Regions from separate parts of the Chryseobacterium sp. R2ACT005 genome, predicted to be linked through region 2. Evidence: riboswitches for the same ligand, from Rfam matches in the RefSeq annotation. Region 2 holds a riboswitch; the other holds the start of a gene.
The links. Region 2 has a riboswitch for cobalamin ahead of ACPF63_RS03130 (TonB-dependent receptor plug domain-containing protein). Riboswitches for the same ligand answer to the same signal wherever they lie in the genome.
Positions count from the first base shown of each region.

Region 1: another riboswitch for cobalamin. It lies ahead of ACPF63_RS19545 (TonB-dependent receptor plug domain-containing protein); the one in region 2 lies ahead of ACPF63_RS03130 (TonB-dependent receptor plug domain-containing protein).

Region 1 covers NZ_CP188192.1:4,240,059-4,244,667, forward strand. Annotated here, with positions in the region: gene ACPF63_RS19540 (YncE family protein) at 1-426, opposite strand, end outside; gene ACPF63_RS19545 (TonB-dependent receptor plug domain-containing protein) at 423-2,456, opposite strand; cobalamin riboswitch at 2,566-2,750, opposite strand; gene ACPF63_RS19550 (transporter) at 2,841-3,788, opposite strand; gene ACPF63_RS19555 (cytochrome-c peroxidase) at 3,801-4,609, opposite strand, start outside.
Region 2 covers NZ_CP188192.1:664,234-668,842, reverse strand. Annotated here, with positions in the region: gene ACPF63_RS03135 (YncE family protein) at 1-531, opposite strand, end outside; gene ACPF63_RS03130 (TonB-dependent receptor plug domain-containing protein) at 552-2,378, opposite strand; cobalamin riboswitch at 2,411-2,587, opposite strand; gene ACPF63_RS03125 (T9SS type A sorting domain-containing protein) at 2,714-4,024, opposite strand; gene ACPF63_RS03120 (helix-turn-helix domain-containing protein) at 4,179-4,609, shown strand, end outside.

The DNA of each region.
Region 1 (4,609 bases), 1.7 Mb from region 2:
GCTGCTGGCATAAGCTTTCCCTCCTTTAAAGGTTAAATAACGGCAGTTCTGTAATGGAATAGAAGTAATACGTTTGGCTGTTTTGGCATCCAGCACTTCAATCTTGTTGGAAACATTGACAACAATATACAGCTTGCTTCCGTAAATCTTAATATCATTTCCAACATCTCCCAGCTCTTTCACAACATTCGGATTAATCTCCGCGTAGATGTTCCTGTAATAGGTTCCTTTGGTATAATCAAAAAAATCCAAGGTACATTTGTTGCTTCCCATATTTCCTTCATTCAGCATGTAGAAACCTTTGATTGCTGTATTTTCTGATGGAAGTCCCTCTACCACTTCCTGGCGGACAATAATATCATCCGTACGGCATGAACTAAGAAAAGCTAAGACAAGAAATAAAAAATAAAAGTTTAGTTTTCTCATAAGGTAAAATTTAGAATAAGTTTAAAGTTTCTTCCCGGCATCGGATAATTGATCACTACATCATAATATTGGTTGAAAATATTATTCATCTCAAGGCTTACTTTAAATTGATGATTCGCCCAGTTGAATTTTCTCTGAACAGACAGATCATGGGTATACCAGGGTTGTACATAATTGTATTGAATGTTGTCCTGGTTCACATCATACCTTTCTCCTACATACATCGCACTGTAATTGAAACTCCAGTCTTTATAGTCCGCCATCAGGGTGAAGGAGCCACTATGCCATGGTGTGTAAGGAATCTGATTTCGGTAGAATGTATCCTCCGGATCTGTCATATCTCTTGCGCTTTGGTAAGTGTAGGAAAGCAAGGGTCTCAGTTTTACTTTTCCTAACTGCATTTCTGCCTGAACATTCACGTCAGCACCTATGATTTCAACCCGTCCAAGGTTCATCATCAGCCAGCGGAACATACTTCCGTTAGGGGCTGCAACAATCTTATCCTGTACTTTGTTGTAATAACCGTCTACTTTAGCATAAAAGGATGTAAAGAATCGGTTTTTATAATTCTTCTGATACGTAAATCCTACATCATACTGATTGGTAAATTCCGGCTTCAGGTAAGTATTTCCGATATTAGTGTAATACAGATCATTGAAGGTTGGCAGTCGGAAAATCCTTTTATAGAAAGCTCTTAAAGTAAGTTCAGGAATTATTTCAGGCTGGTAGCTCATAAATACAGCGGGGGTCCATTCTCTGCTGTCTCCGGGTCTTTTATTTTTTCTTACTTCTTCAAAAGTAAAAGTTCCTAAAAGGCTGCCCAGGATCTTGAATCTGTTCCACTGATACGTTGTTGCCAATGCAACCAATGTAGTGTAACGTGTAGGATAAGAAAAGTTATCCAGATTGGCATCCAGATTATTGTACTGAAAATCCCCGCTCAGACTGACATCCCAATTGGATGTGATAGAATAGATATTGGATGAGGAAAGATAGAGCTCTCGTTGGATATAGGTGTTATCGGTATGAATAATAGACTGCGAGCGAACAGTATCCATAAAATGAGTGTAATCGTAGGCAAACTTTGCTTTCAGCTGAGTTTCAAATCTGGGAAACAGTTTTTTCCGAAGATTGGCCTGCACGAAATAATTTTCATCAGAAAGTCTTGCTCCCCTTCCTCCAAAACGGCCATTCACAATAGGAGCCGGCGTTCCACGGTCTGAAATATAACCATAGCCTCTTACATTCCAGCTTCCGTTATTTAAAGTTCCGTTTAACGAAGTTTCAAAACGTTTCGCTTTGATATCTGAGTCCTGTCTCTTTGCAATCGTATCATAAGCCTGCTGTCCATCAGGATATTTCTTGGCATACCGAAATCTGTAAATCCCATCACTCTGCAGAAATTCTCCACTGAAGCTGGCAGAAGTTCTGTCTGAAATTTTCTGTTCCAATCGGAATGACGGATTAAAAAGGTCTATGGAGGCACTTTTTGCTCTTATCACAAGATTGGTTTTCTTTATTCCTTTAAATACGGGTGTTTTAGGCTGTAAATAGATAGATCCCGAAGAACCGAAATCTTTTGCCGGCTGAAAAATCTCGCTTTTCTGCCCGTTATACAATGATATTTCTTCCAGATCATCCAAAGAATATCTTCCCAGATCTACCAGTCCGTTCTGTGCATTTCCCAGTTGAATTCCATCATAGAAAACGCCTACATGCTGACTTCCAAGGCTTCGGACATTAATGGTTTTCAATCCGCCAATCCCTCCATAGTCTTTGATCTGAACACCGGAAAAATACCGAAGAGCATCTGCTACAGAATGACTGTTCAGTCTTTCCAGCTGCTCGCCCTGCAGAGTTTGTGCCGGAAGAATTTCTTTGAAGTTTTTCTTGTAAAGGTTGATCCCTTTGATTGATTCTTCCTGAACACTGTCTTTTTTCTTGGTTTGAGAAGACAAAAGGTGAGATGTTAACACCAGTATTGTGAAAACAGCTTTATGAATTGCAGAAGTAATTAGTTTTGCCGCCATTAGCTCATTTAGGATAATGAAGACGCTAATGGATATAAGAATACAACGACAAAGCACAGCTGTCACTGCACAGAATCATTGATGTCCTAAGCTTTATTCCACGAAAGCGTCAAACGATTATTTTCTGGCAGGTCTTCTGACTTACTCCATTTTTGAAATCCTTCCCATTAAAAAACAGTGGATATATTCTTCAAAAATCTTGGTGCGGAGCTTACAGCAGCGGGTCTGTTCCGGATTTTCACCGGATTCCCTTTTAAGAGCTTTTTATGGCTCACCAAATTTCGGCAAAGATAAAAAATTATTCCTAACCCCCAATTAAAATCATGATTCATAAACAATTAAAGCTCCCGAAGGAGCTTTAACATGATTAAAAAGGGGTTTTATTTAAATTCCGATATTCAGGAAAATACTAAATCTGGATTTTGCTTCAATATCACCACCAGCCAAATGGGTATACATAGGAAGCATGAGTTCACTTCCCAGGCTCAGTTTTTTATAAGAGGCTTCAAACCCAATCTTCCCATACAATGCACTTCCGGCAGTATTCGGTAGCGCTTCATCAAATTGTTTATTCTGAGCATACACTTCTCCCTGCACTCCGGTTTTTACAGAAAAGATAGATTTTTCATTTCCTGCAACCTGATAAAATCCTGTTGCAGCGTAGTTCCACTGGTTTCCAAAACGGTAATTTTTCTTATTCTCTGTTTTAATCGTATAGTCTGTATTGACCAATACAGCTATTTTATTCTTCTGAAATTTATAATTCAAAGCCGCCTGATAATCCCAGCTTCCGGTTCCCAACTGAAAACTCGGATTGACTCCGGATGCTCCTTTTTCATCAAACTTTCCCAAAGGAATTTTCACGCCCAAACCTCCGCTCACGTGATGGAAATTATCTTTAGAGCTCATTAGCTGATAGATTCCCATCAGGTTCAGATCTCCGATTCCGTTGATTTTGATATCTCCCTGCATAGTCCTTTTTTCATGAAAATGAAATGGCAGACTTGCATATACACTTAGTTTTTTAGTCAATGGAATTTTTCCCCATAGCTGTAAGGTATTAAAATACTGATCCTGTGTAAGATCTTTTACAAATAAATTTTCTTTTGCTTTGTAATGCTGTGCAAAGTATTTGATTCCGATAAACTGTGGATTCAATAAAGATTCAAAGCCTGAAGATCCGTTACCGGCAGCACAGCCACATGCATCACAGTCATCATCAAAATCAAATCTACTGAAGCTGTCCGGAGCAATATAAATACTGTCTTTAATAGTCTTCGCTTGATACTGGCCAAACAAAATCAAACTTAATATTACGATAATCTTCTTCATGTTTTCTATAATTTATTCTGCAAATTTTGGGTTGGATATAAAACTTTTGTCTGATAATGTTTTCAGGAAAGCAATAATCGACTGTTTTTCCTGACTATTCATGGCTATTCCTGTATGACCATTCTGTTTCAGCTGTGGATCCAGATTGGCATTATCTTCTACCTGATCTGAATAGAAATTGAGTACAGCATCTAATGTGTAAAACCTTCCGTCATGCATATAAGGTGCTGTATATTCTACGTTTCTCAAACTTGGAACACGGAATTTCATCCAGTCTACCTGATTAAGAGTAACTCTGTAACGTCCTGCATCTTTGAATTCCGTGTTATAATACATTCCTGTATTTCTAAAACTCTCATCGGTAAATAATTCTCCGCTATGGCAAGAGGCGCATTTCTGTCCGAACAAAGCCATTCCCTGAGATTCTGTAGAAGTAAACTGCTCTTTTCCCTGCCTGAACCTGTCATATTTTGAATCTGCAGAAATTAAAGAAGCCATAAACTGTGACAGTGCTTTTAGAATTCTTTCTCCGGTAATGGTTTCATCTCCGTACGCTTCCCTGAAAAGTTTTTTATATTTCTGATCATCTTTTATTTTTGAAATGGCTTCCGGTATAGAACTGTCCATCTCATTGACATCTGTAATAGGGCTTATCGGTTGTTCATTGAGGTTATGAATCACTCCGTCCCACATATATCTTTTTAAAAAAGCCATGTTCTGAATGGGCGGCGCATTTCTGATTCCTATTCTGTCATCTACGCCATGACTTACAGTATGTCCGTGATGGGTGAATGCGTTTTCCTGAATATGACAGAAGCCGC
Region 2 (4,609 bases):
ATTTCCTCCTGCTTCTACTGTTTTATCAGAAACATCAGCCATGTTGATTTTACTTACAAATGAATAATCAGAAGCTTTATATTTCGTTACACTTTGAGTATGAGCAATGAAATTGGTGTTGGCAACATAAATAAATCCATTCGCAAAAGTAATTCCTCTTGGATTATCAAGCTGATCTGAAATGACTGCTAATTTCTTAAATGTATAACGGTCTACTACAACAATTTTGTTCGAGTTGTTTATCACAAGATAAGCCTTATTTCCGTCAAGACCAATGGTCTGAAGAACGTCACCTAAGATTTCTTTACTGTTGTTATAACCATATACATCGTCCTGCTTCAGGCTTAAATCTCTTGTAAGAAATGTTACTTTAGCCCCCTGGCTGTTGAAGTTACCTTCATTAGAGATAAAATATCCGTTCTGGTAAGTGATCGGAGACATTTCAAACTCAGCAGAGTCACTTGTACATGAAGACATGTTAAACAATAAAACCACTGCAAATAATACAGTTAAAAGTTTAGTTATTTTCATAATTTATTCAATTTAATTTTTTAAAAATTTATTGTCGCATACACACTATAATTTCTTTTCGGTAAAGGATAAAAAGAAACCGTTTTATAATAAGTATTCGTTAGATTATTCACTTTAAATCCTAAAGTATACTTTTTTGCCAGTGTTGCTGAAACTCCCATATTTAAAAGAAAATAAGGATCTATTGCTTCTGATCTTTTTTCATCACTTGTAGTGTAAGTAACGCCATTCACCAGTCCCTGTGCAAAAAACTTAAAGAAACCGTATTCATAATCTACATTGGCCATTCCTCTGTGCATGGGAACATAAGGTCTTTGCATTTTCGTTTCCTTATCAATAGATTTTGCATAATAGTACCCGGCATTAGCCCGGATTTTATGATTTCCCAATTGTTTGCTGAAAGACAATTGAGATTCCAATCCGTAAGATTCAGATTTATTGACATTAAATGCCTGCCAATACCCCAAAGCAGTAGGCAGCCATACAATAAGATCTGTAATGTTCATATAATAAGGAGACAAAGTAAGTCTGAAATCTCCTACTCTGAACTCATTCACCATATCAAACTGGGTAGACGTTTCCGGTCTCAGATCTTTATTTCCTCCCGGCTCATAATAAATATCATTAAATGACGGATATCTGAAGTTTTTTGACACGTTAACGCTTACATCATACCATTTTGCGGCACTCCATTTTCCGGAGAATGAATACATAAACGGAGACTTCACATCTTCCACAAAATCTTTCTTAAATCCACCCTCAAAACGCAGGTCTTTAGTAGCAAAATACCTCAGCAACCCGGAAACAGAGCCAATATTTCTACTGACACTGGATATTCCGCTCTGATATCCTTCACCTTTATTGATCTGAAATTCTCCGATAAGATTAAAATTCCACTTAGAATTCAGAAAATAATTGAAATCATTTTTAAAGATATAGTTTTTCCCTGTTCCCCCACTTGATTTAGGCTGGTTTAACGAACCGAAATACTGAAAGTTTTCTTCTGTATAGGCCGCTTTAAAAGAGTTGCCGAACTTAGTTTTATTCCAGTCCCAGGAAAGAAGGCTTCTTATACTTTGAGTTTTATATTTTGTTTTTGTTCCCGTTTCTTCATACACAGGATAATGCTGTGAAGAATCGAAAAACTGGCTTTGCCACGAAATTTTATGATCGTTGGTTATTTTATAGGATGCACCTGCATTGAATGTGGTATTATAGTAATTTCCATTTCTGTTGATGTAATTCAGATCGCTTACCTCATAATTGTTTTCACTTACAGAATAATTTCCGGAAGCTTTAAAACTGAACTTATCATTGCTGTAAGAACCTTTTACAAAATTATTATAGGTATTAAAGGAAGCCACCTCAGAAAATAAAGAACCATGGAAACCTTTATTAAAATCAAGGGTATTATTCAGGTGAATACTTCCCCCAATGGCACCACTTCCATAGACTACACTTCCACCGCCGGCTTTTATACCGATCTGATCATAGCCAAACAAAGCAATATTATTGATATCTCCCTGTCCTAAAAAACTGGAGTTGATATTAATCCCATTCCATACAAATGCAGTCTGCTGAGCGGTAGTACCCCGGAAAGATGGTGAAGAAACAGCCCCACGGCCATTTTCTTTGATAAAAACCTGTGACTGAAATCTCAGGAGCTCTGAAAGATTACTGGAGTTTTTCTCGGCCTCTTCTGCCGAAATTATTTTTACGGGATGAAAAAGTTTCACCCTATTCATCTGGTTGTCGAAGACATAAATAGTGTCTATGGTTTTCTCTTGTCCAAAAAGAAAACAGCCATAAGATGAAAAAAGCAGTACTAAAGATCTTTTTATATCCATACTTTTTTACTTTTCCTCCGAAAGCAATATGTTTTTTGATTATAATGTTGGCAGGTCTCCTGACTTTCGCATTCTGCTCCTTCCCGTTTTAGACAGTGGCTGTTTGCAGAAACTTTTATTGCGATTTACAGTTGCGGGGACAGTATGGGAGTTACACCCAATTCCCTTTTCATTCCAAAATACTGGAAACCAAAATTTTTGCAAAGATAGTTTTTTATATGTATTTGCCAAAAAACCGGCTTTTACATCAAAAATTTCAGACTTTTGCAAATAAAAAACAGCCGCTTTCAAAATTGAAAACGGCCATCATCCCACTACTTTACTATTTATATATGTTATTTTTTAATGAATTTATAAGCTTGTTTTTCTCCTTTCACAGAGTATTGCAGAATATAATCTCCTTTTGATAAAGATGAAACATCAATTTGTCCTTCCACAGTATTGAATGATTTCACCCTTTGCCCAACCATATTATAGATTTCTGCTTTTTCTATTTTTCCTGTTCCTTTAAAATAAAGCACATCAGTTACAGGATTAGGATAAATGCCAACACTGTTTTTCTCTTTCACGGTATCATTTACTGATAAGAATTCAGAAGTATCCAGATAAAAAGCAACTATTTGACCTGAAGCATTCGTCCCTGATCCGGCAATTTTCTTTCCGTCTTGTGAAATCGCCAGAGGAAGTCCCATCGTTACTCCATTCGTTGCAATTCCTAAGGATACTGCATAATCATTCAGATTAACTCTTCCGGCAGATGCAGTCCAGATAAAACCTTCTCCCGACATTGGAGGTGCTCCAAATGCTCTGTAATAACCAATAACCCGTGTTCCATCAGCTGAAATTCCTGTAGCTCCTCCTTTGAAATTGAACGAAGCATTAGGATGTGTTATATAGGTCAGCCCACTTGTAGCATTCCAAACATAAGGATTAGGATTTGCAGATCCTATAATGGTATTTCCGTCAGCCGAAATTCCGCCTGCTTCTCCTACATTATTCCCGTTATTATCTGTAATAAAACTTTCTACTCCATCCTGCCATTTTGCACCGCTTCTTGTTCCGGTTGGCTCATCCTGCCACCCTACAATCACGGTTCCTGCCGCATTGATTGCATTTGCCCTGGAACTGCGTCCTGAAACTATACTTCCCAGGTCAACCATTCCGTTTACCTCATCCCATTTAACAGCATGTGCGTTCGCAGCAGTAAGAAATCCTAACCCTACAATAGTATTTCCGTTAGGTGACATTCCCCATGTAGAACTTACACTGCCGTCCCAACCGGTAGGAACCAGCCCTCCTCTGTTTACCCATGTGGAAGTAGCTACGTCATAAGTTGATATTTCATTAAATCCTGTTGCAGAATTTGTAACAGAAGATGATATTTTGGTTCCATCGTTTGAAACAATCGTTCTGCCTGCGGCCGGATATCCGTTTGATATTGAACCTATCTGTACAAGTCCGCCTGCTGCATTCCATTTATATACTCCTCCTGCACTTGTATGCATACTTACTACTCCATTATCTGAAACTGCACCTACATTATAATTTCCCAGCCCTATTACTGTAAGCTGTGCTGCTGCAAAACTAAATTTCAGAAAAAGACAAGCCGTCAATATTTTTATTGACATTCTGTAAATTTTTTTCATATTTTATTATATTTAGCGTTCCGAATTGGTGAAAACAATATTAATACAATATTTACACTATCCAAAGAAATAGACTTTCATAATTCGTGAATTTTAAAAGAGTTTAATTTTTAAACAAATAATAATCAATTAGATACAAAACATCATTTTGAATATGGATTTTACCCGAACTATTCAAAAAAGCACAAAAAACAAACTATCAAGACAAAAATTATTTCAAAATAGCAGAAAAATATTACTGTTTATTTTCATTTGCTGTTCTTTTATTACCAGTGGACAGTCAGGTCCGGACTTTAATATTTTGGCAGATAAGGCATTTCTGAAATTGTATCAGAATTCTGACGAATGCATCAGCTATACTCAGGGAATCCTCGTAAGTGATCAGAATACAGAGCATAAAATTGTACTGCAAAACATTATTTCACAGGCTTTTGCTATGAAAGGCGATTACATACAATCTGTGAATATTTTTGCGCAGAAAGAAGATGCCGATCCGAAAAATGAACTTTCTTATTTTATGCAGGTTTTCAGTGATTATAATCTTGCTGACCAATACCAAAATCTGAGTCTGTACAATCAGTCAAA